2 regions of the Myceligenerans crystallogenes genome follow, and region 2 is predicted to be linked to the other one. Evidence: riboswitches for the same ligand, from Rfam matches in the RefSeq annotation. Region 2 holds a riboswitch; the other holds the start of a gene.
The links. A riboswitch is a leader RNA that binds a small molecule or an ion and turns the genes downstream of it on or off. The one in region 2 is predicted to bind S-adenosylmethionine.
Positions count from the first base shown of each region.

Region 1: linked by a shared signal. The riboswitch ahead of metE (5-methyltetrahydropteroyltriglutamate--homocysteine S-methyltransferase) and the one ahead of ABD208_RS12345 (aminotransferase class V-fold PLP-dependent enzyme) in region 2 are both predicted to bind S-adenosylmethionine.

Region 1 covers NZ_BAAANL010000004.1:276,177-291,114, forward strand. Annotated here, with positions in the region: gene gcvP (aminomethyl-transferring glycine dehydrogenase) at 1-2,297, shown strand, start outside; gene gcvT (glycine cleavage system aminomethyltransferase GcvT) at 2,294-3,478, shown strand; gene gcvH (glycine cleavage system protein GcvH) at 3,533-3,901, shown strand; gene ABD208_RS11510 (LuxR C-terminal-related transcriptional regulator) at 4,217-4,435, shown strand; gene ABD208_RS11515 ((deoxy)nucleoside triphosphate pyrophosphohydrolase) at 4,522-4,953, shown strand; gene ABD208_RS11520 (2-phosphosulfolactate phosphatase) at 4,963-5,775, opposite strand; gene ABD208_RS11525 (hypothetical protein) at 5,882-6,109, shown strand; gene ABD208_RS11530 (hypothetical protein) at 6,264-7,739, shown strand; gene metE (5-methyltetrahydropteroyltriglutamate--homocysteine S-methyltransferase) at 7,816-10,218, opposite strand; SAM riboswitch class I at 10,223-10,315, opposite strand; gene ABD208_RS11540 (methylenetetrahydrofolate reductase) at 10,386-11,330, opposite strand; SAM riboswitch class I at 11,341-11,439, opposite strand; gene ABD208_RS11545 (NYN domain-containing protein) at 11,516-12,763, shown strand; gene ABD208_RS11550 (lysophospholipid acyltransferase family protein) at 12,836-13,477, shown strand; gene ABD208_RS11555 (DNA-3-methyladenine glycosylase I) at 13,431-14,054, opposite strand; gene ABD208_RS11560 (winged helix-turn-helix domain-containing protein) at 14,198-14,938, shown strand, end outside.
Region 2 covers NZ_BAAANL010000004.1:474,560-489,497, reverse strand. Annotated here, with positions in the region: gene ABD208_RS12375 (3-oxoacyl-ACP reductase) at 1-1,091, opposite strand, end outside; gene ABD208_RS12370 (acetyl-CoA C-acetyltransferase) at 1,151-2,488, opposite strand; gene ABD208_RS12365 (TetR family transcriptional regulator) at 2,619-3,335, shown strand; gene ABD208_RS12360 (acyl-CoA dehydrogenase family protein) at 3,397-5,547, shown strand; gene ABD208_RS12355 (helix-turn-helix domain-containing protein) at 5,572-6,555, opposite strand; gene ABD208_RS12350 (mechanosensitive ion channel family protein) at 6,759-7,595, opposite strand; gene ABD208_RS12345 (aminotransferase class V-fold PLP-dependent enzyme) at 7,718-9,178, opposite strand; SAM riboswitch class IV at 9,209-9,324, opposite strand; gene ABD208_RS12340 (rhodanese-like domain-containing protein) at 9,547-10,050, shown strand; gene ABD208_RS12335 (O-succinylhomoserine sulfhydrylase) at 10,137-11,339, shown strand; gene ABD208_RS12330 (S8 family serine peptidase) at 11,520-14,828, shown strand.

The DNA.
Region 1 (14,938 bases), 200 kb from region 2:
ACCTGGTGGGCGTCGTGATCCAGCAGGCGGGCGCCGGCGGCCGCGTCCTGGACGCCCGCGGCGTGGTCGCCGAGGCCAAGGAGGCGGGCGCGCTCGTCACGGTGGCCACCGACCTGCTCGCGCTGACGCTGCTGGTCAGCCCGGGCGAGCTGGGCGCGGACATCTCCGTCGGCTCGGCGCAGCGGTTCGGCGTGCCGTTGTTCTACGGCGGCCCGCACGCCGCCTACATGTCGGTGCGCAAGGGACTGGAGCGGCAGCTCCCAGGTCGGCTCGTCGGCGTCTCGGTCGACGCCGACGGCGCGCCCGCCTACCGCCTCGCCCTGGCCACGCGCGAGCAGCACATCCGCCGTGAGCGGGCCACGAGCAACATCTGCACCGCCCAGGCGCTGCTCGCGATCGTCGCGAGCATGTACGCGGTCTATCACGGGCCGGCGGGCCTGAGGGCGATCGCCGAGCGGGTCCACGGCCACGCGCTCACCCTCGCGAACGGCCTGCGGGCCGCCGGGGTCGAGATCGTCCACGACCAGTTCTTCGACACGGTCCGCCTGGCGGTTCCGGGCCGCGCCGACGACGTCCTCCGCTCGGCGTCCGACGCCGGGTACAACCTGTTCGCCCCGGACAGCGGCCACGTGCAGGTCTCCGTCGACGAGACGACGACGCCGGCCGACGTGGACGCGGTGCGCACGGCGATCCTGACCGCGCTCGGCCTGGACGCCGGCGCGGCGCCGTCGTCGTCCGCCGCCGCGACGTTCCCGGCGGAGCTGACCCGGACCACGGACTACCTGCAGCACCCTGTTTTCCACAGGTACCGCTCCGAGACGTCCCTCATGCGGTACCTGCGCAAGCTGTCCGACAAGGACCTCGCGCTGGACCGCACGATGATCCCGCTCGGCTCCTGCACGATGAAGCTCAACGCGGCGGTCGAGATGGAGTCGATCTCCTGGCCCGAGTTCGCCGGGATCCACCCGTACGTGCCGGCCGAGCAGGCCGCCGGCTACGCCGAGCTCATCTCGGCGCTGGAGAGCCAGCTCGCGGAGATCACCGGTTACGCCGCCGTCTCCGTGCAGCCCAACGCCGGCTCGCAGGGCGAGTTCGCCGGGCTGCTGGCGATCAAGGCGTACCACGCCTCGCGCGGCGAGCAGGCGCGCGACATCGTGCTCATCCCGGCCTCGGCGCACGGCACGAACGCGGCGTCGGCGGCGCTCGCGGGGCTGCGCGTCGTCGTCGTCAGGACGGCCGACGACGGCGAGGTGCTGCTCGACGACCTGCACGCCCAGCTGGAGAAGCACGGCCCGCGGGTCGCGGCGATCATGATCACGTACCCCTCCACGCACGGCGTGTACGAGGAGCACGTGCGCGAGGTGTGCGACGCGGTGCACGCGGCGGGCGGCCAGGTGTACATCGACGGCGCGAACCTGAACGCGCTCGTCGGGCTGGCCCGGCCGGGGGAGTTCGGCGGCGATGTGTCGCACCTGAACCTGCACAAGACGTTCTGCGTCCCGCACGGCGGCGGCGGGCCCGGGGTGGGGCCGGTCGCGGTGGCCGAGCACCTGGTGCCGTTCCTGCCGGGGGACCCGACGGCGTCGTCGGCCGGCGAGAACGGACCCGGCGCGGGCGGGACGCCCGTGTCGGGCACGAACCACGGTTCGGCGGGCATCCTGCCGATCTCGTACGCGTACCTCGCGCTGATGGGGCCGGACGGGCTGACCGAGGCGTCGCGGACGGCGGTGCTGACCGCGAACTACGTGTCGTCGCGGCTCGGCGGGTACTTCCCCACGCTCTACACGGGGCCGAACGGCCTGGTGGCGCACGAGTGCATCCTGGACCTGCGCGAGCTGACCGCACGGACCGGCGTCACGGCGGCTGATGTCGCCAAGCGGCTCCAGGACTACGGCTTCCACGCCCCGACGCTCGCGTTCCCGGTGGCCGGCACGCTGATGGTGGAGCCGACGGAGTCGGAGGACCTGGCGGAGCTGGACCGGTTCGTCGCGGCGATGATCGCGATCGCCGGGGAGATCGACGACGTCGCGGCGGGCCGCTGGACGGTCGACGACTCGCCGCTGCGCGGCGCCCCGCACACGGCCGCGTCGGTGGTCGCGGACTCGTGGGACAAGCCGTACTCTCGCGAGCAGGCGGCCTACCCGCTGCCCGGCCTGCGGCACGACAAGTACTGGCCGCCGGTGCGCCGCATCGACGACGCGCACGGGGACCGGAACCTGGTGTGCTCGTGCCCGCCGGTCGAGAACACAGCCTTCGAGGCCCCTGAGACGTCCGCGCCTGCCGAGGAGATCCGATGAGCGACAAGAAGACGCCGCTGCACGACGAGCACGTCGCGCTCGGGGCGCACCTGACGGAGTTCGGCGGCTGGGAGATGCCGCTGCGGTACACCTCCGACCTCGCCGAGCACCGTGCCGTGCGCGAGGCCGCCGGGCTGTTCGACCTGTCCCACATGGGGGACATCGAGGTGACCGGCCCGGACGCCGCCGCGTTCCTGGACCACGCGCTGGTGGGCGCGATCTCGAAGGTCGGCCTGCTGCGGGCCCGCTACACGATGATCTGCGCCGACGACGGCGGCGTGCTCGACGACCTCATCGTCTACCGCACGGGCGACACCGAGTACTTCGTCGTGGCGAACGCGGCCAACACCGACCTCGTGCTGGGCGAGCTGGAGCAGCGGGCGCGCGGCGCCGGTGGCGCGGCGGCGTTTGACGTCGAGATCGCGGCCGTGCCGACCGCTCTGATCGCGGTGCAGGGGCCGCGCGCGGAGGAGATCCTGCGGGCGACCGACGGCTTCGACGAGAGCGCCACGGACCCGGCGGCCTCCGGTGGGACGCTGGCGGACCTGAGGTACTACGCGTGCGCGCCGATGACGTTCGCGGGCGAGCCCGTCGTCGTCGGCCGCACCGGCTACACCGGCGAGGACGGCTTCGAGGTCTGGGTCGCCCCGCACCTCGCCGTCCGCCTGTGGCGGGCGCTGCTCGCCGCCGGCGAGCCGTTCGGCCTGGTCCCGGCCGGGCTGTCCGCGCGCGACTCGCTGCGCCTGGAGGCCGGCATGCCGCTGTACGGGCACGAGCTCGACACCACGACCACGCCGTTCGAGGCGGGCCTCGGCCGCGTCGTGAAGTTCGACAAGGTGTCCGGCGACGGCGCGCCGGTGGCCTTCACCGGGCGCGCCGCGCTCGAGTCGCGGGCCGGGTCCGAGCCGGCGCGGGTGCTGGTCGGGCTGCGCGGGCAGGGGCGGCGTCCCGCCCGCGCGGGCTACGACGTCGTGCTGCGCGGCGCCGCCGGAGCTGCCGGGGCGAAGGTCGGGACGGTGACGTCCGGGGCGCCGTCGCCCACGCTCGGGTACCCGGTCGCGATGGCGTACGTGACCCCGGAGGTGTCCGCCGAGGGCACCGAGCTCGCGGTGGACGTGCGCGGACGGGCGGAACCGTTCGTCGTCGTCCCGCTGCCGTTCTACCGTCGTCCCGGGAAGTGACAGCACTCCCGGGCCGAGCCGGCCAACCGAACTGATCTACGACAGGAGCCCGATATGGCGGACTACCCCGCTGACCTGAAGTACACGACGGAGCACGAGTGGATCGACGGCGGCTCGCCCGCGGCCGTCGGCGTGACGCCCTACGCGGCCGAGGCCCTCGGCGACGTCGTGTTCGTCGAACTGCCCAAGGTCGGGGCGACGATCGAGCACGGCACCGTGGTGGGCGAGATCGAGTCCACGAAGTCCGTCTCGGAGCTGTACTCGCCCGTGAGCGGGACCGTCGTCGAGGTGAACGAGGAGGTCGTCGCCGACCCCGCCCTGGTGAACTCGGACGCGTTCGCGGCCTGGCTGTTCAAGGTCGACGTGACGGCCGAGGGCGAGCTGCTCACCGCCGAGGAGTACGCCGGGCACGCGGGCGGCTGATCCTGCCGGACGTCCATGATCTGTCGCGGCGGAAACAGCTTCACCGCGACAGATCATGGACACTTGACCAAGGCAGCGGGTTTATCCGGTTGGTGGCAGGTTCTTCTCGACGGACAGGGTCGCTCAGGGGCTCTACCTCGCGGTTCTCTCCTCGCGGAGTAGCTACTGACTTATCTTCAGGTTGCGAGACGGTCACGCCTTCGAAATTTCTCGATCCAACCGCGTCACGATTCCCCGCTCACCACGTCTCTCTTGATAGCAGCACCCCACCAAGGCCGAGCCCAGAACCGGCCGCTGCATCGAAGGAGAGCCCACATGAGCACCGTTGTCGTCGATGTACCCGAACTGACCCGTCGCGAGCAGGTCGTCCTTCAGGGCCTGATGAACCTGGACGAGACTCTCGAGCAGATCGCCGACTCCCTGTTCGTCACGCGCAACACGGTGAAGTCGCAGGTCCGTAGCCTCTACCGGAAGCTCGGCGTGACCAGCCGCGAGGCAGCGGTCGAGCGCGCCGCCCTCCTCGGCCTGGCCTGAGGCGGACCACCACCCCGCGACCGCCTCCGCCGCACCCGGCGCGGAAGCCGTCGTGTCGCGGGGCGGTCCATGCCAGGATGCTCGGTATGGCCGCCCCGATCCTCGTCGTCGCCGCCGCGCTGGTGGACGACCTGACCCACCCCACCCGCCTGCTCGCCGCCCGTCGGACGCTTCCGGCGGCGCTCGCGGGCCGCTGGGAGTTCCCCGGCGGCAAGGTGGACGACGGCGAGACGCCCGTTGCCGCACTGCACCGCGAGCTGCGCGAGGAACTCGGCGTCACGGCCGAGCTGGGCCGTGAGCTCCCGGGCCCCGACGACGAGTCGTCGTGGCCGCTCACCGACCGCTACCGCATGCGGCTCTGGCTCGCCCGGATCACCGCCGGCACCCCGGCCCCGCTGGAGGACCACGACGAGCTGCGCTGGCTGCCGGTCACCGACCTGCACTCGGTCCCCTGGCTCGACGGCGACGTCCCCATCGTCCGCGCGCTCGAGGCCGCACTTCACGCGCCCGCCCGGTGAGGGCCCTTGTCAGGCCGGGACGGGCCGGGCGCGGCGGGCCGCCGCGATGCGGTTGCCGAGGGGGACGAACGCGCCGTCCATGAGGACCGGGACGACGTCGGTCGCGTCGACCTCCGAGGCGATGACGACGTCCTCGTCGAAGCCGAGGTCGATCAGCTCGCGCGCGCTCGCCGACTCGCGCAGCAGCTTCTCGGGGCGGGCCACGCCCTTCCACAGCGCCGCGGCGGCGATGCTCTCCGCCGAGAGCCGGGTGGTGTTGTCCGGCAGCATCCCGGTGAGCTTCGCGGCGATCGCGCCGGCGCCGATGTTGTCCTCCAGCGCGGGGCGCAGGGAGCCGTCGGTCCAGTGCTCACCGGCCGGGACGAGGACGACGTCGTGCGCCGGGTTGGCGTTGAGGTGCGCCGCGGCGAGACCCGCGACGGCGGCCGCGTTGCGCAGGCATCCCGCAATCATCAGGGCGCCGCGGCTGGAGATGGTGTGCGCGATCATCGAGCCGTTCGGCGACGGCAGCACGACGCGCTCGGCGTCGAGACCGCGCAGCGACGCGGGCGACAGGCTGATGCCCTCCGACGAGCGGGGCCCGGCCAGGGCGGCGCGCATCGTGCGGGCCAGCCGCGCGGCTCCCGACGCGTCGCTGTAGGGGAACGGGTACACGCCCGCGCCCGCCTCGCACGCCACCGTGACCGACGTCGAGAAGGACAGCACGTCGATCACCACGACCAGGGACCGGCGGGCGTCGGCGTCGGTCAGCGCACGCGCACCGGCCAGTCCCCAGTCGGTACGGACCCGGGCGGGACGCTGGTCATGCGGTGTCGCGGTCACGCAGGCATCGTAGAGCCTTGGGCCTCCCTTGAGGTAGGGCATATGGGACGAAAATCTATACGATCAGGTTTCGGGCGGGTGAAAGCATTCGCAGTACGCTGTGCGCATGACGAATTTCCAGGTCGCCCATCGCGACAAGCAGGAGCCCACCGCGACTCTTCTCGTCCGGGTGATCGTGTGCCTGGCCCTGTTCGTGGGTGGTCTCGCGCTGATCGGGATCGGGTCGGACGGCGCGGACGCCGAGAACCTGGGCAGCGCGCTGACCTTCGTCGGCGGCATCGTGCTGATCTCGCTCGCGTTCGGCCTGCCGATGATGGGCGCGACGGAGCGCTGATCCAGCCGTTCCCCGGCCCCGATCTCACCCGATAAAGGTGCGATCGGGGTTCCGTTGTGTGCCAGGATGACCGATGCGCCGTCATCGACGGCCGCTCCCATCTCATCCTCCCCAGGGGCTGATGTCCATGCGCCCGTTCCTACGCTTCGCCGCCGTGGCCCTGTCCGCGGGAGCTCTCCTCCTGGCCGGGTCGGCCGCGCCTTCCGCGCCGGCTGCCGCAGCCGGCACCCGAAGCGGCACCCTGCACGTCGTGACCCGCGCGGGAACGCTTGACGGCACCTATTCGATCTCCGACGTCGTGACAGGCACCAGCGCACGCGTCGCTCGGATGAAGTTCGTCTTCGACCCGCACGGCCAGACCCTCGACCTCATGTCGGGGACGGCCGGTGGCCGAAGCTCGATCTGCGTGGAGAAGTCCAACGGCGACTACTGCGACCATGCCTACCTCGTCCAGGACTCGAACACCGAGGCCCACGCCGATGTCTACCTCGATGCCAGTGATCCTGCGACCACCTACGAGGCCTACGTCGCGCTGAGATTCAGCCTCGGCGGCCGCACCGGGTTCTGGTTCTACGACCCCGACCCGCTCGAGTTCAAGGTGAAGCGACAGACCAAGGCTCGGGTCACCGCCGAACGTTCTGGGTCTTCGGTGGTCGTGTCCGGCGGGCTGAGCCGTGCCGTTCCGCTCCTGCGCCAGACGGAGGTCGGCTTCCGGCCGTACCCTGGCGCCGACGTCGTGCTCACGTTCGACCCTGAAGGCGACGCTCCTGCCGTCAGCAAGGCAACGGTCACGACATCCGCCGCGGGAACGTTCAGCAGGAAGCTGGCATATCCCGGCCCGGGCCGGTGGATCGCCGCATTCGCGGGCAACTCGGCCTACGCGCCGTCAGGTGTGCTGGCGTCCGGCCGGCCCGCTCCCGCTCCTGAGCCGGCCAAGACGGTCAGGTACACGGACTACGGCGTCACGGCGTCCTTGAAGACCGTGGCGACGAATGTCACCGTCACAGGGTCGGACGAGGTGAAGATGCGCGTCGACATCCGGGGCTCCGCCGACACCGACTGGTTGTCGATCGAAGCGAGGGAGATCTGTGCGGTCAGCCGCGTCGGCCGGTACGACTGGCGCTGCAGCACGGCACGCAAGGTGAGCAGCAACCATGCCTACGCAGTCTTCCCGTTCAGCAGCTTCGACCCCGCGAGCGTGTACGACCTGGCGGTGGCGGGCAAGTTCACGCTGTCCGGATGGGGCAAGATCGACTTCCCGGCGTCCTCCGGCGTCGCCAGCTTCAAGGTCTCCAAGAAGACCAGGCTGACCACGGCGTTGAGCGACACGTCGGCCAGGACGGGTCAGAAGGTCTGGGTCTCGGGATCGCTCAAGGTCCCCACCCTCAAGTCCGACAGCACCAACCCGTCGGGCTTCCACGCGCTGCCCTACGAGCCCGTCCGGATCTGGTTCGACCCGTCCGGCTCTGCCGACCCGGTGCTGAAGGCCAAGATCACGACCGACTCGAAGGGCGCGTACGCGAAGTCGTTCACGGCTCGCACCTCCGGCAGCTGGATCGTCAGGTACGCGGGGGACGAGACCCAGTTCCTCACCTCGTCGTCCGACCGGAAATGGATGTCCGCCGGCTGACGGACGCCGACCCTCGACCCGCTGACGAACGGCCGCCGTCACCCGCATCCGGATGACGGCGGCCGTTCGGCGTCGCTCAGAGAGTCTCGCGGACCTGCCGGGTCGCCGCGATCAGGTTCGTCAGGCTGGCCGTCGTCTCCCCGTAGCCGCGGGTCTTGAGCCCGCAGTCCGGGTTGACCCACACCAGGCGCGGGTCGATCTCCGCGACGGCGAGCTTGAGCAGGTCAGTGATCTCGCCGTCGGACGGTACCCGCGGGCTGTGGATGTCCCAGACCCCCGGGCCGATGCCGCGGGCGTAGCCCGTGGCGGCCAGCGCCGGCACGATCTCCATGCGGGACCGCGCGGCCTCGACGGACGTGACGTCCGCGTCGAGGTCGTCGATCGCGCCGACGACGTCGCCGAACTCCGAGTAGCACAGGTGCGTGTGGATCTGGGTCGACGGCGCCGCGCCGGAGGTCGCCAGGCGGAACGAGCGCACCGACCAGTCGAGGTAGCCCGGCTGCGCACCGGCGTCCAGCGGCAGCAGCTCACGCAGCGCGGCCTCGTCGACCTGGACGATGCCGGTCCCGGCCGCCTCCAGGTCCGCGACCTCGTCGCGCAGCGCGAGCGCGACCTGGTTCGCGGTGTCGCGCAGCGGCTGGTCGTCGCGCACGAACGACCAGGCCAGGATGGTCACCGGGCCGGTGAGCATCCCCTTGACGGGCTTGTCGGTGAGCGACGCCGCGTACTGCGTCCACGGCACCGTGATCGGCTCCGGGCGCGACACGTCGCCCCACAGGATCGGCGGCCGCACGCAGCGCGAGCCGTACGACTGCACCCAGCCGTGCACCGTCGTCGCGAAGCCGGCGAGCCGCTCCGCGAAGTACTGCACCATGTCGTTGCGCTCCGGCTCGCCGTGCACGAGCACGTCCAGGCCCAGCTCCTCCTGCAGCTCGATCACGCGGGCGATCTCCCCGCGGATCCGCGTCGTGTACTCGGCGTCGTCGATCTCGCCGCGCGTCCAGGCGGCGCGCGTGGTGCGGATCTCGGAGGTCTGCGGGAACGAGCCGATCGTGGTGGTGGGCAGCGGCGGCAGGTTCAGCCGGGCCTGCTGCGCCGCGGCGCGATCGGCGTACGGGGCACGGGCGAAGTCCGCGTCGGACAGCTCGCCGAGGCGTTCCCGGACCTCCGGGACGACGACGCCGGCCGCCTCCGCCCGCGCGGCCACCGCGGCGGCCGACGCCGTGAGCTCCTGGGCCACCGCGTCCCGGCCCGCGGCCAGCGCGCGGGACAGGGTGACGACCTCGGCGACCTTCTGGTCGGCGAACGCCAGCCAGCCGGCCAGCGCGGGGTCGAGGCGCGGCTCGTCGTCGACGTCGTGGGGCACGTGCTGCAGCGACGTGGACGTGCCGACCGCGATCGCCGCGGCGCCGGCCGACTCGCGGAGCGTCTCCAGGACGCCGAGCTTCGCGGCGAGATCCGCGCGCCAGATGTTGTGACCGTCGATCACGCCCGCGACCAGGGTCTTGGTCTCCAGCCCGGGAACGGTGGACGACGACGTCGCGGGTGCGGAGGCGGCGTCGGACGCCCCGGAACCGCTGCCCGGCAGCGGGGAGCTGCCGCGCACCAGGTCGACGGCGATCGCCTCGACGGCGGTGCCGGCGAGCACCGACAGGTGGTCACCCGACGCGCGGCGCAGGTCACCGAACGGCGCGGCGACCAGGATCTGCGGGCGCTCGGTCCCGGCGGCCGCGGCGGTGAGCCCGGCGTACGCGCGGCGGACGGCGTCGGACACGGTCTCGTGGTCCGCGGCGATGAGGTCGCTGACCAGCGCCGGCTCGTCGAGCTGTACCCAGGGGGCGCCCGCGGCGGCGAGCGCGGCGAGGAGCTCGCGGTACGCGGCGACGACGTCGTCCAGGCGGGACAGCGGCGAGAAGTCCTCGGGGGCGCCGTCCTCCGGCTTGCTCAGCAGGAGGTACGTGACCGGGCCGACGACGACCGGGCGCGTCACCACGGGAATCCCGCCGTCGGACGGGCGCGCGGCCTCGGTGAACTCGCGGACGATGCGGTCGTCGGCGAACGAGATCGGCGTGGACGGGCCGATCTCCGGGACGAGGTAGTGGTAGTTCGTGTCGAACCACTTGGTCAGCTCGAGCGGCGGCTGCGCGGCGGTGCCGCGCGCCAGGTCGAAGTAGCCGGCGTCCTGTGCGCCGTCCGTGAAGCGGGACGGGATCGCGCCCAGCGTGAACGTGATGTCCAGCACCTGGTCGTAACGGGAGAACGAGCCCGGGATCGCGGCGTTGCCCGCCTCCAGGCCCAGCTCGGCCAGGCGGCGGACCGTGGCGAGGCGCAGGTCGTGGGACGTGCGCTCCAGGTCCTCCTCCGTCGTCCTTCCCGACCAGTACGACTCCAGCGCGCGCTTCAGCTCGCGCCGTCGCCCGATGCGCGGGTAGCCGAGCACCGTGGCGTGGGGGAATGAGGGCAGATTGCTCTCGGTCATCTCTACTCCATCGCACCTGGCATTGAGCACCGTGCCCCGGCAGGGGTGGTTGCTGCGGCGTCACGGAGCCAGGTCTCTCGGCCGCTCTGGATGGGTGAACATGCCTCCGGGAGGAGGCGTGAGGGCCGCCCGGCGGACGTCGTCGTGCGGGCCCTCCGGACCCCGGCTCAGGCCGGGGTTGTCGTGAGTCCGGCGGCGGACAGCAGGTCCAGCGCCGGACGGTGCTTGTTGAACGTGTACACGTGGATGCCGGGCGTGCCCGCGTCGAGGACGGCCCGGGCGAGCCGCACCGTGTACTCGATGCCGCGCTCGTGCTGGGCCTCGACGTCGGGTGAGCCGTCGTCGAGCTGCAGGCCGTCGAGCTCCGCGAGCAGGCCCGGCGGCGGGACGACGCCGGTCAGCTCGTGCACCCGGCGCAGGCGGCGCGGCTCCGTGGCGGGGAGGATGCCGGCCAGGATCGGGATCGTGACCCCGGCCTTCCGGGCCGCCGTCGTGAACCCCGTGTACGAATCGGGCTCGTAGAACAGCTGGGTGATCGCGAAGGAGGCGCCTGCCTCCTGCTTCTCCAGCAGGCGGGCCACCTCCTGCTCGCGGGTCGTGCCGGCGCCGGGGTTCCCGTCCGGGAACGTGGCGACGGCGATGGTGAGCGGCTTGGCCGCGCCCCGCAGCGCGTTCGCGGGGCTGGCGGCGCAGCGCCGGGCGTCGAGGTCGCGCAGCAGGCGGACCAGCTCGGTGCTGGAGTGCACGCCGTCGGCGGCCGGGCGCCAGTCCGGCTGGTCCTTCGGCGGGTCGCCGCGCAGGGCGAGGAACGTGCGGACCCCGGCCTCGAAGAAGTCGTCGATCACCTCCGACACGTCCTCGCGGGACGCGCCGACGCAGGTCAGGTGGGCCACCGGCAGGACGGGCGTGCCCTGCAGCAGCTTGCTCACGACGTTGCGCGCGGTGGCGCGGTCGCCGCCGCCCGCGCCGTAGGTGACGGAGATGAAGTCGGGACGTGTCGCGACGAGCCGCTGCGCGGTCTCCCAGAACTTCGGCGCGGCGTCGGGACGGCGCGGCGGCATGAGCTCGAAGGAGATCGTCGGGCGGCTCGGGTGCGGCGTCTCGACTGCCATGAAAATGATGCTCCCATCGGGCCTGGCGTTAGCACCTTGCCCGCGCCCGGAGGCCGGCAGGTTGCTGCGGTGTCGACGAGCCAGGACTCTCGACCGCTCTTGATGGACGGCAAGTATCGTCACACATGTCCACGACCGGATCGTTGTCGTGCTCACGTGCCGAGACGGCGCGTAGGGTGGCAGGCATGGACAACGAAGAGCGCCTCGCCGTCTTCATCGACTACGAGAACCTTGCGCTCGGTGCCCGGGAGCACCTGGGCGGCATGCAGTTCGACTTCGGGCCCATCGCCGACGCCCTCGCGGTGCGCGGCAGGGTCGTGGTGCGCCGCGCGTACGCGGACTGGTCGTACTTCGACGAGGACCGCCGCGCGCTGACGCGGCACCAGGTCGAGCTGATCGAGATGCCGCAGCGGATGGGGGCCTCCCGGAAGAACGCCGCCGACATCAAGATGGTCGTCGACGTCATCGAGATGGCCTTCGAGCGCGACTACATCTCCACGTTCGTGATGTGCACCGGGGACAGCGACTTCTCGCCGCTCGTGCACAAGCTGCGGGAGCTGAACAAGCGGGTGATCGGCGTCGGCGTGGAGCTGTCGACGTCGCGCCTGCTGCCCGCCGCCTGCGACGAGTTCCTCTTCTACGACCGCCTGGAAGGCGTGGACGTGCCGGACGAGGCCCCGGCCCCGGCGCCGAAGTCCCGCGGACGACGCCGGGCCGGGACGGCGGCCGGCGCGCGCGCCAGGGCCGTGCCGAGCGAGGAACTCGCGGAGAAGGCCCCCGAGGCCGAGGCCGCGGAGCCGGTGGCCCCGGAGGAACCCGCCGCGAAGGACGAGACGGGTGCCAAGGGCCGGGCGGCGTCGTCGTCGGGCCGGCGCCGGAAGCCGAAGGCGACGCCCGAGCCGGCCGACGTCGGCGTGCACGACGACGTCCAGGACGACGAGGCCGACGAGCCGGGCGGCGAGTCGCCGACCATGGAGGTACGGGTCGCGCAGACGCTCAAGGACATGCAGGCGTCCGCCGAGGGGTCGGTGACCGCGTCCATGCTGAAGCGGACGCTGGTGCGCAAGGACCCGACGTTCAGCGAGTCCGACTACGGGTTCCGGACGTTCGGCGAGTTCCTGCGGTTCCTGGCGGAGCGCGGGTTCGTCGTGCTGTCGGACGGCCCGTCGAAGGGCGACCCGGAGGTCTCCCTGCCCGAGGCGGGCAACGCGGACTCCGCGTTCGCGCTGCTGCGTGCGGTGGTGCAGGGGTCGGGCGGGAACGCCGTGCTGTCGGGGCTGAAGAACCGGGTGCGCAAGGAGCGGCCGGACTTCTCGGAGAAGGCGCTCGGGTACCGCGGGTTCCTGCAGTTCGCCAAGGCCGCGCAGACGGCGGGGGCGATCGACCTGACCTGGGACGACGACGCCGACGACTACCTGGTGACCGCGCGCTGACGTCGTGTTGATCACATCCGGCGGTTTGGTCGGATTCCCCTCGGGGGCGGTGTGCCAGGGCACAATGTGCGGGTGACCTACCGGGTACTCAAGCTCATCCTCTCGCTCCTGATCTTCGCGCTCCTGCGGCCGCGGGTCACGGGCGCCGAGAACATCCCGCGCCAGGGCCCGGTGATCATCGCGAGCAACCACCTGTCGTTCATCGACTCGATCCTCATCCCGATCATCGTGCCCCGGCACGTGACGTTCCTGGCCAAGAAGGAGTACTGGACCGGGCGCGGTATCAAGGGCGCGCTGTCGCGGTGGTTCTTCACCACGATGGGGGACATCCCGGTGGACCGCAACGACCCGCGTGCCGGGCAGCGGTCGCTGGAGGACGCGCTCGCGGTGCTGGAGCGGGGCGGGGCGTTCGGGATCTACCCGGAGGGGACGCGGTCCCGGGACGGCAAGCTGCACCGGGGCCACACCGGCGCCGCGTGGCTCGCGCTGCAGGGCCGGGCGAAGGTGGTGCCCGTCGGCCTGATCGGGACCGACAAGGTCAAGCCGATCGGCAAGCTGCCGCGGCTCGGGCGGATCGAGATGCATTTCGGTGCTCCTATCGATCCGTCCCGTCAGATCGAGGCGGGCTCGAAGCCGGCGATGGCCCGCCGCCAGCTGACCGACGAGGTCATGACGTCGATCCAGAAGCTGAGCGGCCAGGAGCGCGCTGACTGACGGACGGGCAGCCGGCCAGGTGATCGTCGACGACGCCGCAGGCCTGCATGGCGGCGTACATCGTCGTCGGGCCGACGAAGCGGAAGCCGGCCTTCTTCAGGGCCTTGCTCAGGGCCTTCGACTCCGGGGTGTGTGCCGGCACGTCCGACCAGACCGCCGGGCGGGCGACGCGCTGGGACGGGTCCGGGGCGAAGGACCAGAACAGCTCGTCGAGGCTGCGCCCGGACTCGTGCAGCGCGACGAGGGCGCGGGCGTTGCCGACCGTCGCCTCGATCTTGCTGCGGTTGCGGATGATGCGGGCGTCCTCGAGGAGCCGTTCGACGTCGTCGTCCGTGAACGCGGCGACCGCCTCCGGGTCGAAGTCCTTGAACACCTCGCGGAAGGCGGGGCGTTTGCGCAGCACCGTGATCCACGAGAGGCCCGACTGGAAGCCCTCGAGGGTGATGCGTTCGTAGAGCGCGGACTCGCCGTGCACGGGCAGGCCCCACTCGGTGTCGTGGTACTGCTCGTAGAGCGGGGTGCCGTCGCCGAAGCAGCGGGCGCCGGACAGTGGCTGCGGTGAGATCAACTCGGTCATGCCACAACTGTGCACCGGGTGGCTGACAGCGGGCCGAAGTTATCCACAATCCGCAGCTCAAGGCGTGTCTCGAGCCCCAGCGTCCGCCGAATCCACGTCGATGTCAGTACTCGATGTCAGTGGCCGGTGTGATGCTAGGGGCCATGGCACGAGACTCTCTGAGCAGATCGCAGGCGCGGCGGGTGGCGCTGGCCGCGCAGGGGCTGGCCCGGCCGCGGGTCGCCGGCGAGGACGGCGCCGGGCCGACGACCAGGCAGGTGCACGGTGCGCTGCAGCGGCTCGGGGTGCTGCAGATCGACTCCGTGAACGTCCTGGCGCGGGCGCACCTGATGCCGCTGTACTCGCGGCTCGGCGCGTACGACGTCGGGCAGCTCGTGCGCCTCGCCTCGCGTGCGCCGCGGCGGATCGTGGAGACCTGGGCTCACGAGGCCTCGTACGTTCCCGTGTCCACCTGGCCGCTGCTCGGGTGGCGGCGGCGTGAGTACCGCGATCACGCCTGGGGATCGATCGCCCGGACCGCCCACGATCACCCGGCGGAGCTCGACGTCGTCCGGCAGATCGTCGCGGCATCCGGACCCGTGACCGCCGCGCAGGTGCACACGATCATGGAGGCCGGCGGCGGCCCGGCGCGTCCCCCGAAGGACAACTGGGGGTGGAACTGGTCCGTCGCGCGACGCTGCCTGGAACTGCTGTTCTTCACCGGGGAGATCGCCGCCGCGGCACGCGACTCCGCGTTCCAGCGCCGGTACGACCTCACCGAACGTGTCGTCCCGCGGCAGATCCTCGCCGCCGGGGAGCCGGACGACGCCGCGGCCGTCCGCGGCCTGATCGAGATCGCCGCCCGGGCGCACGGCGTGGCCACGCAACGCGACCTGAACGACTAC
Region 2 (14,938 bases):
GAGTAGGCGTAGTTGGTCTGGCCCTTGTTCCCCGCGATGCCCGACGTCGAGGCCAGCGACACGATCCGCAGCCCCGCGACGCCCGCGGCCAGCAGCCCCGCGACGCCCGCGGCCAGCAGCCGCTCGTTGATCCGCAGCTGGGCGGCCAGGTTCACGGCGACGACGGGGTCCCAGCGGTCGGCCTTCATGTTGGCCAGCAGCTTGTCCCGGGTGATGCCCGCGTTGTGCACCACGACGCCGAGCCCGCCCAGCGGCGCGGCCGCGGCGAGGATCTTGTCCGCGGCGTCGTCGGCGGTGACGTCGAGCTGCAGCGCGACGCCGTTCACGGCGTTCGCGACGCCGGCCAGCGCCTCCCCGGCGGCAGGCACGTCGACGACGACGACGCGCGCGCCGTCCCGCGCCATGGTCCGGGCGATGGCCGCGCCGATGCCGCGCGCCGCGCCGGTCACGACCGCGACCTTGCCCTCGAGCGGCCGCTCCCAGTCGATGTCGCCGGAGGCCTCGGACGGCCCCACGGGAAGGATCTGCCCGTCCACGTACGCCGACTTCGCGGACAGGAAGAACCGCAGCGTCGCGACGGCGGACGGCGAGTCCACGGCGGCGCCGCCGGTGAGCTGCACGCCGTTCGCGGTCGCGCCGCCGCGCAGCTCCTTGCCGAGGGAGCGCACGATGCCGTCGACGCCCGCCCGGGTCGCGGCGAGCGCCGGGGCGTCGCCCGCCTCGGGCGCGCGGGCGACGGTGACGACACGGCCGTTCCCGGCCAGCCGACGCAGGGTCCCGCCCGCGGCGAGCACGGGCGCCGAGACGTCCTCGGGCCGCTGCGCGCCGGTGAGGACGACGACGACGGCGCCGAACCTCTCCCGCTCGCCCAGCTCGGGCGACCGGCGGACGTCGAGCTCCCAGCCGGTGAGCACCGTGGCCACGGCGTCGGCGTCGGCGGCCGAGGCGGCGTCGGACACCACGAGAACCGGGCCGACGGTCAGCGGGCTGCCGGGCTGGTGCCGGCGCAGGATCGCGGGCTGCGGCAGCCCGAGCTTCTTGACGAGCGGCTTGAGTCCGCCATTGGCGAATCGGGTGTAGCTGTCGGTCACGGTGTCCTCATCGTGGTTGTGCGGTTCTCGTGGTGCCGGGCCCGGGAGGAGGCCAGGCGTCAGGCGGACTCCACCAGGGCGGTGACGCCGAGGCCGCCGGCCGCGCAGACGGAGATGAGAGCGCGGGCGGGCGCCCCGGTCTCCGCGGCGCGGGCGTGCACGAGCTTGGCCGCGGTGGCGACGATCCGGCCGCCCGTCGCCGCGAAGGGATGGCCCGCCGCGAGCGAGGAGCCGTTCACGTTGAGCTTGCTGCGATCCACCTTGCCGAACGCGCCCGGCAGGCCGAGCTCGGTACGGCAGTACTCCTCGTCCTCCCAGGCCGCGAGCGTGGTGAGGACCGTGGCGGCGAACGCCTCGTGGATCTCGAGGAAGTCGATGTCCTCCAGCGTCAGGCCGTTGCGGGCCAGGAGGCGCGGGACGGCGGCGGCCGGGGCCATGAGGAGGCCCTCGTGGCCGTGCACGAAGTCGACGGCGGCGGTCTCGGCGTCGACGAACTTCGCCAGCACCGGCAGGTTGCGCTCCTGCGCCCACTTGCGCGAGCCGAACAGCACCGCGGACGCGCCGTCGGTCAGCGGGGTGGAGTTGCCGGCGGTCATGGTGGCGGGCAACGGGGCGCCGTCGTCGCCGGCGAGCTTGGTGCCGAAGACCGGCTTGAGCCTCGCGAGCTTCTCGGCCGATGTGTCGCCGCGCAGGTTGTCGTCGCGGGTGAGGCCCTTGTACGGGGTCACCAGGTCGTCGAAGAAGCCCTCCTCCCAGGCGCGGTGGAGGTTCTGGTGCGAGGCCAGCGCGATCTCGTCCTGCGCCTCGCGGCTGATGCCCCACCTCGCGGTGGTGATCGCCTGGTGCTCGCCCATGGACAGGCCGGTGCGGGGCTCGGCGGTGTCCGGGGCCTCCGGCGCGAGCCACCTCGGGTGGGCCAGGACGGGCAGCAGCGCCTTGATCTTGTCGGCCGTGCCGCGCGCGTGGTTCGCCTGGAGCAGCTGGCGCCGCAGGTCGTCGGCGACCGCGATGGGCGCGTCCGAGATCGTGTCGGTGCCGCCGGCGACCGCGGACTCGATCTGGCCCAGCTTGATCTTGTTCGTGACCGCGATCGCCGCCTCCAGCCCGGTGCCGCAGGCCTGCTGCAGGTCGTAGGCGGGCGTGGCCGGCGAGAGCGACGAGCCCAGCACGCTCTCGCGGATCAGGTTGAAGTTCCGGCTGTTCTTCAGCACGGCCCCGCCGACGACCTCGCCGAGGCGCTCGCCCTGCAGCCCGAAGCGGGCGACCAGGCCCTCGAGCGCGGCGGTGAACATGTCCTGGTTGCTGGTCCGGACGTACTTCTTGCCCGCCCGGGAGAACGGGATGCGGTTGCCGCCGATGATGACGGCCTCTCGGGTGGTGGGGATGGAAGAGGCCATGTTCGTCAGGTCCTTCACGTCGTCGTTGGGAAAACTTGGGCGGAAACGAACTCGGACGGTGTCCGAGACTCACAGTACCTGATACTGTCAGTCTCGTGAGGCGGAGCACAAGAGCCGGAGGCACCACACGATGAGCGTCAGCGTCGACGGGCGATCGACCCGCTGGGCGGACCACCGCACCGCGCGCCGCGCGGAACTCGTGCGCGCGGCCCGCAAGGCCGTGCACCGTCTCGGTCCCACGGTATCCATGGACGAGATCGCCGCGGAGGCGGGGACGTCGAAGTCGATCGTGTACCGGTACTTCGACGACAAGGCGGGCCTGCGGCTCGCCGTGGCCGAGGCCGTCGTCGCGCAGATGCACGACACGCTCCGGGAGGCCGCGCACGGCGCGCGGACGCCGGAGGGCGCCCTGCGCGCCATGGTCCGCGTCTACCTGGAGATGATCGAATCCTCTCCGAACGTGTACTGGTTCGTGACCCGGACGTCGATCGGCGGCAACGACCCGGCGACGCCCGGCGACGCCGCGGGCGGGCGGGCGGGCCACGAGCAGTCCGCCCCGTCGCCCGTCGGCTCGTCCGACGCCCCGCTGGGCGCCTACCTGGACTCCGTGATCGAACTCGTGGCCGAGCCGTTCGCGCAGGCCACCCATGTCACCCCGGAGGACGCCGCGGCCTGGGCATCCGGCGCCGTCGGCTTCGTCCGGGGCTCCGGCGAGTGGTGGCTCGGCCACGGCGTCGCCGGGAAGTCCGTCAGCCGCGAGCAGCTCACCGAACGCGTCAGCCTCTGGCTCTGGACCGGGCCCGTCGGCGTCCTGCACCCCGAGGACGCCGGCGGGGATCCCGCCTGATCCCTCCATCCACCCCGCCTCATCACGCGGCGACCCGCCGCCGATCCCCCGAGGAGAACCGATGACGACCACCTCCGGACCCATGGAGACGACGGCGGCCGCACCTGCCGCAGGGACCCCCCTCCCCGAGGCCCCGGACGCGACCCCGCGCTCCGCACCCGCCGAGCCCCGGCCGTCGTCGTCGGCGAGGCGGCCGCGGCTCGACGTCGCCGAGCTGGACCGCCTGCTGCTCGGGCGCTGGAAGGAGGAGCGCGCGAACGCGCGGCGCCTCGTCGGCGAACGGTCCGAGATCTGGAAGATCGACGGCATCGGCTTCGAGGAGCACCGCGAGCGCACGCTCGCGATCATGAAGGCGATGTGCGCCGAGGAGGGCAGCCAGGTGCTGCGCGCCTTCCCCGGGCGCCTGGGCGGCGGTGACAACGCCGGCGGCAACCTCGTCAGCTTCGAGGAACTGTTCGTCGCGGACCCGTCGCTGCAGATCAAGGCCGGCGTGCAGTGGGGCCTCTTCGCAGCCGCCATCCTCCACCTCGGCACCCAGGAGCAGCAGGACCGCCTGCTGCCGGGCGCCATGGACCTGTCGGTCCCCGGCGCGTTCGCGATGACCGAGACGGGCCACGGGTCCGACGTCGCCTCGGTGGGCACGACGGCGACGTACGACCCCGCCACCGAGGAGTTCGTCGTCGACACCCCGTTCCGCGGCGCCTGGAAGCAGTACCTCGGCAACGCCGCACGGCACGGCGTGGCGGCGACGGTCTTCGCCCAGCTCGTCACGAACGGCGTGAACCACGGCGTGCACTGCTTCTACGTGCCGATCCGGGACCCCGAGACCATGGAGTTCCTGCCCGGCGTGGGCGGCGAGGACGACGGTCACAAGGGCGGCCTGAACGGCATCGACAACGGCAAGCTGCACTTCACCGGCGTCCGGATCCCCCGCCGCGACCTGCTGGCACGCTACGGGCAGGTCGCCGCGGACGGCACCTACACCTCCTCGATCGACAGCCCGGGCCGGCGCTTCTTCACGATGCTCGGCGCCCTCGTGCAGGGCCGCGTCTCCCTCGACGGCTCGGCCTCGGTCGCGGCGAAGATCGGGCTCGCGATCGCGACGAAGTACGCGGCCGAGCGCCGCCAGTTCACGCCGGGCGCGGGCCACGAGGAGGTCACGCTGCTCGACTACGCGATGCACCGCAAGCGCCTGTTCCCCCGCATCGCGGAGACGTACGCGATCTCGTTCGCGCACGACGAGCTGCTGGACCTCTTCCACGGCGTCTTCTCCGGCGAGAACGACACCCCGGAGAGCCGGGAGAACCTGGAGACCACGGCGGCCGCGCTGAAGGCGACGTCGACCTGGTTCGCGATGGACACGCTGCAGACCTGCCGCCAGGCGTGCGGGGGCGCGGGCTTCCTGTCCGAGAACCGCTTCACGTCGATGCGTTCGGACCTCGACGTCTACACCACGTTCGAGGGCGACAACCACGTGCTGCTCCAGCTCGCGGCGAAGCGCCTGGTGGGCGACTACGGCAAGAACCTGGCGCGCGCCGCGCGAACCCCGGCCGGCATGGCGGGCCTGGTCGGCGGCCAGGTGAAGGACGCGCTGCTGCACAAGGTTCCCCTGCGCAAGCTCGGCCAGAACCTGTCCGACGCCGGCAACCGCGCCCCGGGCCACCTGCTCGACGCCGCCACCCAGCGCGCCCTCCTCCAGGAGCGCCTCGACGGCCTGCTGCACTCCGTCGCGACGGGCATGCGCCCCGCGGTCGGCCTGAAGGACGTCGCCCGGGCACAGGAGATCTTCGACGACAACCAGGTCGAGCTCATCACCTCGGCCGCGGCATGGGCCGAGCTGGTCCGCTGGGACGCCTTCACCAAGGCCCTCACGCAGCTCGAGGACCCGGCCACCCGGAAGATCATGACGACGGTCCGCGACGTCTACGGCCTCACCGTCATCGAGCGCCATCTCGACTGGTACCTCGCCAACAACCGCCTCTCCGCCACCCGGGCCAAGGCGGTCACCACGACGATCCACCACCTGCTCAAGAAGCTCCGCCCCCACGCGGTCGACCTGGTGGACGCCTTCGGCTACGGCCCGGAGCACCTCCGCGCGCCCATCGCCGACGGCTCGGAACGCGAACGCCAGAACGAGGCCATCACCTACTACCAGACCCTCGCCGCCTCCGGCCGGGCCCCGCGATCGGAGAAGTCCCTCCGCAAGGCCTGAGCCCGCCGGCGCGCAAGGGGTTCCTCAGAGCCACCCCTTGCGCGCCGCGTGCCAGCCCAGCTGGATCCGCGTCGCCACCCCGGCCGTGTCCATCATCGACTTCACCCGGCGCTGCACCGTCCGCAGCCCGAGCTCCAGGTGCTTGGCGACGGCCTGATCCGTCAGCCCCGACAGCATGAGCCCCAGGATCTTCAGGTCGACGTCGTCCAGCTCGCCGGTCATCCCGTCGGGCTGGACGCGCAGCGGCACCGCGTCCCGCCAGAACGCCTCGAACAACGCGATGATCCCGTCGAGCAGCCCGCTCTCGTGGATGATGAGGGCCGAGACGGTGTCGACCTCGTCGTCGGGCCGCAGCTGGCTCTGCACGGGGACGATCGCGAGCCGGCGGTCGATGATGAACGCCTTGATGGGGACGTTGTCCGCGATCCGGATCTCCTCGCCGGCGCGGATGTCCTCCGTCATCACGTCGATCGTGGTGATGCCCTCGTCGATCATCGAGCGGTCGGTGACGGCCCGGTAGCGCACGCCGCGCCGGACGGCGTCCTCCTCGGCGGTGTTCTCGTCCGGTCCCATCACCAGGACGGGCGGGCGCTGGAACGTCTCGACGGTCTCGCGGGCGCCGGCCTGCAACTGCAGGATGCGCTGCAGCACGGCGTCGGAACCGCGCACGAGGTCGACGATGTCGCTCGCGGGGCGCAGGTCGGCGGCGCGGCGGTACTCCTCCTCGAGGTCCAGCATCTCGAGCTGCGCGGTGCGGAGCTCGTCCGTGCGCCGGGCGAGGATGGCGCCGAGCGCGATCTCCGGGGGCGCGGCCTGGAACCGGGAGTCGTCGGTGCCCTGCCGGGCGGCCAGCCCGTGCTCCTCGAGCACCTGGAGCACGGCGTACGCCTCACCGGGCTCGGTGCCCATCCGCCGCGCCAGGTCGCCCGCGTCGAGCGAGGGCGTGCCGACGAGCTCGCGGTACGCGAGGGCCTGTGCCTGCGACAGACCGAGGACGTTCCCGAACATCTCTCACCTCCAGCCGATACCGATGCATCGAGAATGCGGCGAGGATACGCCATGGCGGGATACCGCCAGGGGATCTCACGCGTGGCGCGCGGGAATCGCCGCGGTCGATGCTCCGGTCAGGGGCGCCGCGGGCACGGGCGAGGCCCCGCACTCCGTCCTCGGGATGCGGGGCCTCGACGTGCCGGTTCGACGTGGTCGTGCCGTCAGCCGCTCACCGGCGGGTTGTAGCCGCCCGCCGGGGGCTGCTGCGGCGGGACCTGCTGCGTCGCCTGCGTCGTCGCACCACGGTGCACGCCGCGGGTACCGGCCTGGGCGGACGCGCTGTCCATCGCGGCCAGCCAGCCCTCCCAGCGCGCGCGCATCGGGCCGATGAGACCACCGCCGACACCCACGACGACGACGCCGACGATCGCGGCGAGAACCGCGGTCATCACCGAGGTGGTCACGGAAACCGCGATACCGACCTGGTTGAGCGCCGCGACGATTCCGAAGAACAGGATCGCGATGTGGGCGATCTTCGCCAGCATGGGGCCGTAGGACACGCCCCCCATGCTCGCCATGATCAGATCCTTGACGGCATTCGCGATGGCACCGGCGATCACCACGATGACAATTGCCACCACGAGCTTCGGGAGCCACGCGACGATGTCGTTGACGATCTGCGTCACCGGGTTGGTGGGCCCGAAAGCGCTGAGCGCGAGCTGCAGGACGATCAGCAGGATGAAGTAGTAGATGATCTTGGTCAGCAGCGTGATCGGCTCGATTCCCGAGCCGCCCAGCAAACGCCCCGCGCCCGCCTTGTCGAGAACCTTGGTGAACCCGATCCGGTTCAGGATCATGCCGACGAACTTGGACACCGCCTTGGCGATGATCCAGCCGATCAGAAGAATGACGAGGAACACGAGCAGCTTCGGGACGAAGCTTGCGACCGAGCTCCACGCACTTGTCAGGCCTGACATCCAGTCCATGATTTTCCCCTCTCCCCCTCCGAGATGATTCTCGTGATGCCCGGGGGTTTTACCCCCGGGCACGTCCGGCACCTCTCGAACGTAGCCCGACGAGGGCTAACTCGCGCGCGCAAGAAATGCGGTGAAGGGAAATCAATAACGGTACTGGGGCTATCGCCCCAGGTCAGCCGCCATTCAAGGGAATTTCACACATGTCAGACTTCGTCGGGTAGGCAGCCCACTGCCTCGGCCAGGTAGCCCGCCGCGGCGGTGGCCAGCAGGCCGGCCAGCCCGGACCCCTCCGGCACCGGCCGCGGGTCGTCGACGACGATCCACAGCCCGTCGACGACGTCGTACCTCCCCCGCGGCCCGTCCTCGACGAGCGCGCGCACGGCGGCCAGCAGCCGCTCGATCTCCTCGCCGGCGGTGCCGACGCCGACGGACGCCCGCACGGCCCCGGCGTCGAACCCGAGACGGCCGAGCAGCGGGTGCGCGCAGAACCTGCCGTCGCGCACCCCGATGCCGTGCTCGGCCGACAGGTACGCGGCCACCAGCCCCGGGTCGTACCCCGTGACGTTGAAGGTGACGACGCCGACCGGGTCGGCGGCGTCGGTCCACACCCGGACGACCGACACGCGGTCGATCGCCTCGAGGCCGTCCACGAGGCGGCGCCGCAGCGCGCTCTCGTGCTCGTGCACGCGGGCGGGGTCCAGCGCGGCCAGCGCCTCGCACGCCGCGGCCAGCGCGACGGCGCCGATGACGTTCGGCGAGCCCGCCTCGTGCCGGGCGGGGCCCTCGTGCCACTCCGTCGTGCCGGTGCGCACGCGCCGGACGGCGCCGCCTCCCGCGAGGTACGGCGTCCCGGCGTCGAGCCAGTCGCGGCGGCCGATCAGCACGCCCGCGCCGTACGGCGCGTACGTCTTGTGCCCGGAGAAGGCCAGGTAGTCGACGCCGGTGTCCGCCAGCGAGAAGCGGCGGTGGGGCACGAGCTGCGCGCCGTCGAGGACGATGCGCGCACCGTTCTCGTGGGCGGCTGCCACCAGGTCGCCGACCGGAAGGGACTCGCCGGTCACGTTGGACGCGCCGGTGACCGCGAGCAGCGCGTACGGCGCACCCGCCGCGGCGGCGCCGGCCAGTTCCTCCCGGACCTGGGCCACGGTCCCGGCGACGGTCGGGCCGCCGGACAGCACCGTCGCGTCGGCCTCGCGCTGCCAGGGCAGGAAGTTGGCGTGGTGCTCGACGTCGAGCACGAGCACGCGGCCCGGTCCGCCGTCGGCTCCCGCCGGGACGCAGCCCGCGAGGAGGTTGAGGGAGTCGGTGGTGTTACGGGTGACGACCGTCAGGTCGCCCTCGCGCGCCCCGACGAACGCGCCGATCGCCTGGCGGGCCGCCTCGTAGAGCGCCGTGGAGACCTGCGACAGGTAGCCGGCGCCGCGATGCACGCTCGCGTACAGCGGCAGGGTCTCCGCGACGCGCTGCGCCACGGACTCCAGGGCCGGTGCCGACGCGGCCACGTCGAGGTTCGCGTACGTGACCCGCCGCCCGTCCACGAGGGGCACGTACGTGTCGTGCCCGACGACGGGCAGGAGCGGGGCGACGTTCGTCACATCGCCCGGAGCCGCTGCCCCGGAAGCCTCGGTGGTGTCGATCTTGGTGATGCCGGTCGTCGCCGTCATGCCGTCCTCCAGTACATCCTGGGGGAACCCTCCCCGCACTTGTCGCACGCGTTCTCGCGTACGACCAGGTCGTCACCCGGGGCACCCCACCGCGGTAGGAGGGTTGCCGGTCAGCCAGCCGGGGCTTAGCGCTGAATCTCATGACCCGCGGTCATCCTGCGACCCGGTTGCAGCAGCGTCAACGAGCGTCCACATTTTGGTCCCGTCCTGTGGGCAGCCCGCGGCCCTGGCGTACGATTCCGAACGACCATCCCGAGCGGGCGAGTGACGTGGCACGTCGACCCCGCAGCAACCCGCGGGAGACCCGCGCGCACCGGACGCGGGCGACCGGCCCAGGGTGCTACCGCCACGACCGATGGAGGAGTGCGATGACCGACCCCGGTAACCCCACCCAGGCCCAGCCCGAACCGCGGCCCTTCGACGCGAGCAGCGTGCGTCCCGCCGCCGGTTACGCAGGCGACATCACCCCGCAGCAGGCCTGGGACCTCCTCGCCGGCGAGCCCGGCGCCGTCCTCGTGGACGTCCGTACCGAGGGCGAGTGGCGCACGATCGGCGTGCCCGACGCCGCCTCCCTGGGCAAGGACGTCGTGTTCACGCAGTGGGTGCACGCCGACGGCCGCCCGAACCCGGCGTTCCTGGAGGAGCTGAAGTCGGGCGTCGGCGAGAGCACCGGCCCCGTCGTCTTCCTGTGCCGCTCCGGCCAGCGCTCGATCGGCGCGGCGCGGCTCGCCACCAGCGCGGGCATCGCGCCGTCGTACAACGTGCTCGAGGGCTTCGAGGGCCCGGCAGGGCCCGACGGCGTGCGGAACCACAACGGCTGGAAGGTCCGCGAGCTGCCCTGGAAGGGCATCATCGACGAGGCCGGCGCGTGACGACCGGCGAGCACGAGGAGCGACGGAGGCTGAGCACCGGCGCCTCCCCCGCCGGCGGCATCCCGGGCGGGTCCGGGCGCAAGCCCCTGCCCGCCAACGCCCGTCCCCGGACCCTCGCCGTGCGTGCGGGCCACGCGCGCTCCGAGTTCCAGGAGACGAGCGAGGCCGTCTTCCTCACGCAGGGCTACACCTACGACTCCGCCGCCGACGCCGAGGCCGCCTTCAAGGGCGACCTCGACCGGTTCGTGTACTCCCGCTACGGCAACCCGACCGTGCACACGTTCGAGGAGCGGCTGCGCGTCCTGGAGGGCGCCGAGGCCTGCTACGCGACGGCCAGCGGCATGTCGGCGGTGTTCACCGCGCTGGCGGCGCTGGTCCGGAGCGGCTCGCGGATCGTGGCGGCGCGGGCCCTGTTCGGGTCGAGCGTCGTGATCTTCGACGAGATCCTCGCCAAGTGGGGCGTGCGGACGGACTACGTGGACGGGCACGTGCTCGCCCAGTGGGAGGAGGCGCTGGCCACGCCGGCCGACGTCGTGTTCTTCGAGACGCCGTCGAACCCCATGCAGGACATCGTGGACGCCCGCGCCGTGTGCGAGCTCGCCCACCAGGCCGGCGCCACCGTGATCCTCGACAACGTGTTCGCGACGCCGCTGCTGCAGCAGCCGCTGGAGCTCGGCGCCGACGTCGTCGTCTACTCCGCGACCAAGCACATCGACGGCCAGGGCCGCGTGCTGGGCGGCGCCGTCCTCGGCTCCGAGGAGTTCATCACCGGGCCCGTGCAGACGCTGATCCGCAACACCGGGCCGTCGCTGTCGCCGTTCAACGCGTGGACGCTGCTCAAGGGGCTGGAGACGCTGCCGGTGCGGGTGGCGGCGCAGTCGGCGTCGGCCGTCGAGGTGGCGCAGGCGCTGGAAGGGTTCGACGGCGTGACAGGCGTGCGCTACCCGTTCCTGGACTCGCACCCGCAGGTGGAGCTGGCCCGGTCGCAGATGTCGGGCGGCGGGACGGTCGTGACCTTCGACCTGCGGGTCCCGCCCGGGTCCGACGACGACGCCGCGAAGAAGCGCACCTTCGCCTTCCTCGACGCGCTGCGGGTCATCGACATCTCCAACAACCTCGGCGACGCCAAGTCCCTGATCACGCACCCGGCGACGACGACGCACCGCAAGCTCGGCGCGGAGGGCCGCGCGGCGGTCGGCATCACGGGGACCACGGTCCGGCTCTCGGTGGGCCTGGAGGACGTCCGGGACCTCGTCGAGGACGTCGAGCAGGCCCTCGCGGCGCACTGATTCACGCGATCTCCGAAAAACTTCCTTCTTCGGCCACAACGCTTTGGACCGTGTGATCCAGGTCACCATCCACCCTGCCTACTTTGATTGTTTCGCCTGGTAGGCCGGGTTTACGTTCGGGGAACGATCGCCGGCGGACGCCGGTGATCGTCTCCCCAGAACGAGGAAGGGATCTCCTCAATGCGTACCCGAGCAACCGCCGCCGCGGCCCTCGCCGTGGCGCTGCTGACCAGCGGAGGCGCGATACCCAGCGCCTTCGCCGCGCCCACGGCACCACCTGCGGCAGCTCCACGGACCGTCGCGAAGCCCGTCACCGTCACGCTCCTGACCGGCGACCGCGTGCAGGTCACCACGGCGCCGGACGGCACCCGGTCGGTCGCCGTCCGCCCCGCCGCGGGCCGCGGCGACATCGCCTTCTTCCAGCGCACCGCGGGCGAGCGCTTCTACGTCATCCCCGCGGACGTCGCCGGGCTCGTGGGCGAACAGCTCGACGAGGCCCTGTTCGACGTCGCCGGGCTCGCCGACGCGGGGTTCGGCAACCGCGGCACGCTGCCGGTGATCGTGCAGCAGGCGGAGCACGGCACCTCGGCCCGGAGCGGGAACGCCTCGACGCTCGCGTCCGGCCCCGGCTGGGCGGAGGCGGGCGTCACGCCCGCACGCGTCCTCGAGTCCGTCAACGCGGTGTCCGACGACGTCGACGCCGCCGCCGGGGCGAAGCTGATCGACGCCCTGCTCGAGCAGACCGGCACGGCCGGCGTCACCACCTTCGCCGCGGGCGACGCACCCGAGATCGCGCACGTCTGGCTGGACGCCCCGGTCCAGGCGCTCGACGCGGACTCGGCGCCGCAGATCGGCGCGCCGCAGGCCTGGGAGGCCGGGTACACCGGCGCGGGCGTCAAGGTGGCGGTGCTCGACACCGGCATCGACGCGACACACCCCGACCTCGACGAGCTGGTCGTGGCGAAGAAGGACTTCTCCGGCACGGGCTCGGTCAAGGACGGCCACGGGCACGGCACGCACGTCGCCTCGATCGTCGCGGGCTCCGGCGAGGCGTCCGGCGGCGAGAACTCCGGCATGGCGCCGGGCGCCGACCTCATGGTCGGCAAGGTGCTGACCGACGACGGGTACGGCGACACGTCGTCGATCATCGACGGCATGGAGTGGGCCGCGGTCAACGGCGCCGACGTCGTGAACATGTCCCTGGGCTCGTCCCGGTACACGGACGGCAGCGACGCGATGTCGCGGGCCGTCGACAGGCTCACCGCCGAGCACGACACCCTGTTCGTCATCGCCGCGGGCAACGACGGCGGCGACGAGACGATCGGGACGCCCGGCGCCGCGTCGTCGGCCCTGACCGTCGGCGCCGTGGGCGACGACGACAAGCTGACGGACTTCTCGAGCAGGGGTCCGCGCGTCGACGGGGCGATCAAGCCCGACGTCGTCGCCCCCGGTGACGGGATCGTCGCGGCGCGCGCCGCGGGCACGACCATGGGCGAGGTCGTCGGCACCCGGTACGTGGCCGCGAGCGGCACGTCGATGGCCGCGCCGCACGTCGCGGGGGCCGCGGCCGTGCTGCTGGAGGCCCGGCCGAAGCTGTCCGCCGCTCGGCTGAAGGCCGCGCTGATGGGATCGGCCGAAACCACCGGGGCGACGGTGTTCCAGGAGGGCGCGGGGCGCATCTTCCTGCCGACGGCGATCGAGCAGCAGGTCCTGGCGCTGCCGGGGTCGGTGTCCTTCGGGATGTTCGAGTACCCGCACGACGACACGGTCAGCAAGACCGTGACCTACCGGAACACCGGTGACACCGAGGCCGTGCTGGACCTGGACCTCGCGGTGAACGGCCCGTCGGGCAAGCCCGCCACGGGCGCGCGGCTCTCGGCCGAGCAGGTGACCGTCCCGGCCCGCGGGACCGCCAAGGTGACGATCACCGTGGACCAGGGACCGGGCCGCATCGGCCTGTACGGCGGCACGCTCGTCGCGACCGCGGCCGACGGCGAGGCCGTGCGGACCGTCGTGGGCTGGCGCAAGCAGCCGCAGCTCTTCGACCTCACGGTCAAGATGACCGGGCAGAACGGCAAGCCGTTCAACGGCCTCGGGGACCACTCCGTGCTCAACGTGAACGACGCCGGCAAGTACGCGAAGTTCGGCTTCTCCGAGGGCTCCGCCAAGAAGTTCCGCGTCCCGGCGGGCAGGTACTCGGTCACGACGACGATGGCCAACTCGTCGTTCACCAGGATCGTGCAGGCGTACGCCCCGGAGTTCACCGTGACGGGCCCGAGGACGATCACGCTGGACGCCCGCAAGGCGATGCCGGTCTCCATGGACACGCCCAAGCCGGCGGACCTCAACCTGCTCACACTCGACACGGAGCGCACGGACGCCAAGGGGTTCAGCATGGGTGCGGGCACCATGCTCGGCGCCGAGACGAAGACCTTCGTCTCGCCGACCAAGCCGGTGACCGTCGGCACGTTCGACCTCGTGGTCGGCGGCGACCTCAGCCAGCCCACCCGGCGCGGCGAGACCCCGGCCTACAACTACCAGCTCGCCTTCCGGCAGACCGTGGTGCGCAAGGGCAGCTTCGTCGCGCGGGCCGAGGACCTCGCCCGGATGAGGACGACGTTCCACGACGCGGCACGCGGTTCGGTCGTCTCGGCCGGCTGGGCACCGCTGGCGACCGGGCGCACCTTCGCGATGGGCATGCTGACGGAGGCCGAGCCCGGCCGCCGGGTCGACTACGTCAGCACCCGGAACGTGCGGTGGTACCAGGACGCGTGGTACGACCGGTTCGAGGACGACGGTGACTGGCTGACGGGCATCTACGCCTCACCGCTGGCCTCCTACGCGCCCGGCTCGCGGCACGCGACGGAGTTCGCCGGGGCGCCGCGCTCCCCGCTGGGCACCGTCCAGCAGCTCGGCGACCAGCTCGCCGTCGTGCCGAGCGGCTGGTCGGACGCCGCGGGACACGAGTACTGGAGCATCGACGAGAAGAACGCGAGCCACATCACGGTGGTCCAGGACGGCGAGACCGTCTTCGACGGGGACGCGGAGTTCGCCGAGCTGACGACGCCGGAGGCCGGGGCGCGGTATCAGGTCTCCTACAGCTCCACCCCGGGCTCCTCGTGGTGGTACACGGGCAAGAAGGTGACCGGCGAGTGGACCTTCCGGGCCGAGCCCGTCGCCGAGGAGGAGTTCGCGACGCGGACCCTGCTCGACGTCCGCTACGACGTCGACGGGATCACCACCCGCGGGGCGGCCCCGCGCCGCACCGAGATCGGCGTCAAGGTCAAGGGCGCCGACGGCGCCTCCGAGGTTCGCCTCTGGTGGTCCGCCGACAACGGCACCACGTGGCGGAGTGCGCCGCTGCACGACGGCGTCGCCACCGTGAACGCCCCGGCGGGCACGACCGCGGTCGCGCTCCGCGCCGAGGCGTCCGACGCCGCCGGGAACGCGGTGAAGGAGACGGTGCGCAAGGCCTACACGATCGAGTAGTCCGCACCCTCGGATCGTGAGCGCCACATCGCCGGGGCGGTACCCGCTACAGGGGTACCGCCCCGGCGATGCGCTTTCGCGGTGCCACGCCGGGACCGGAGGGCCACCTC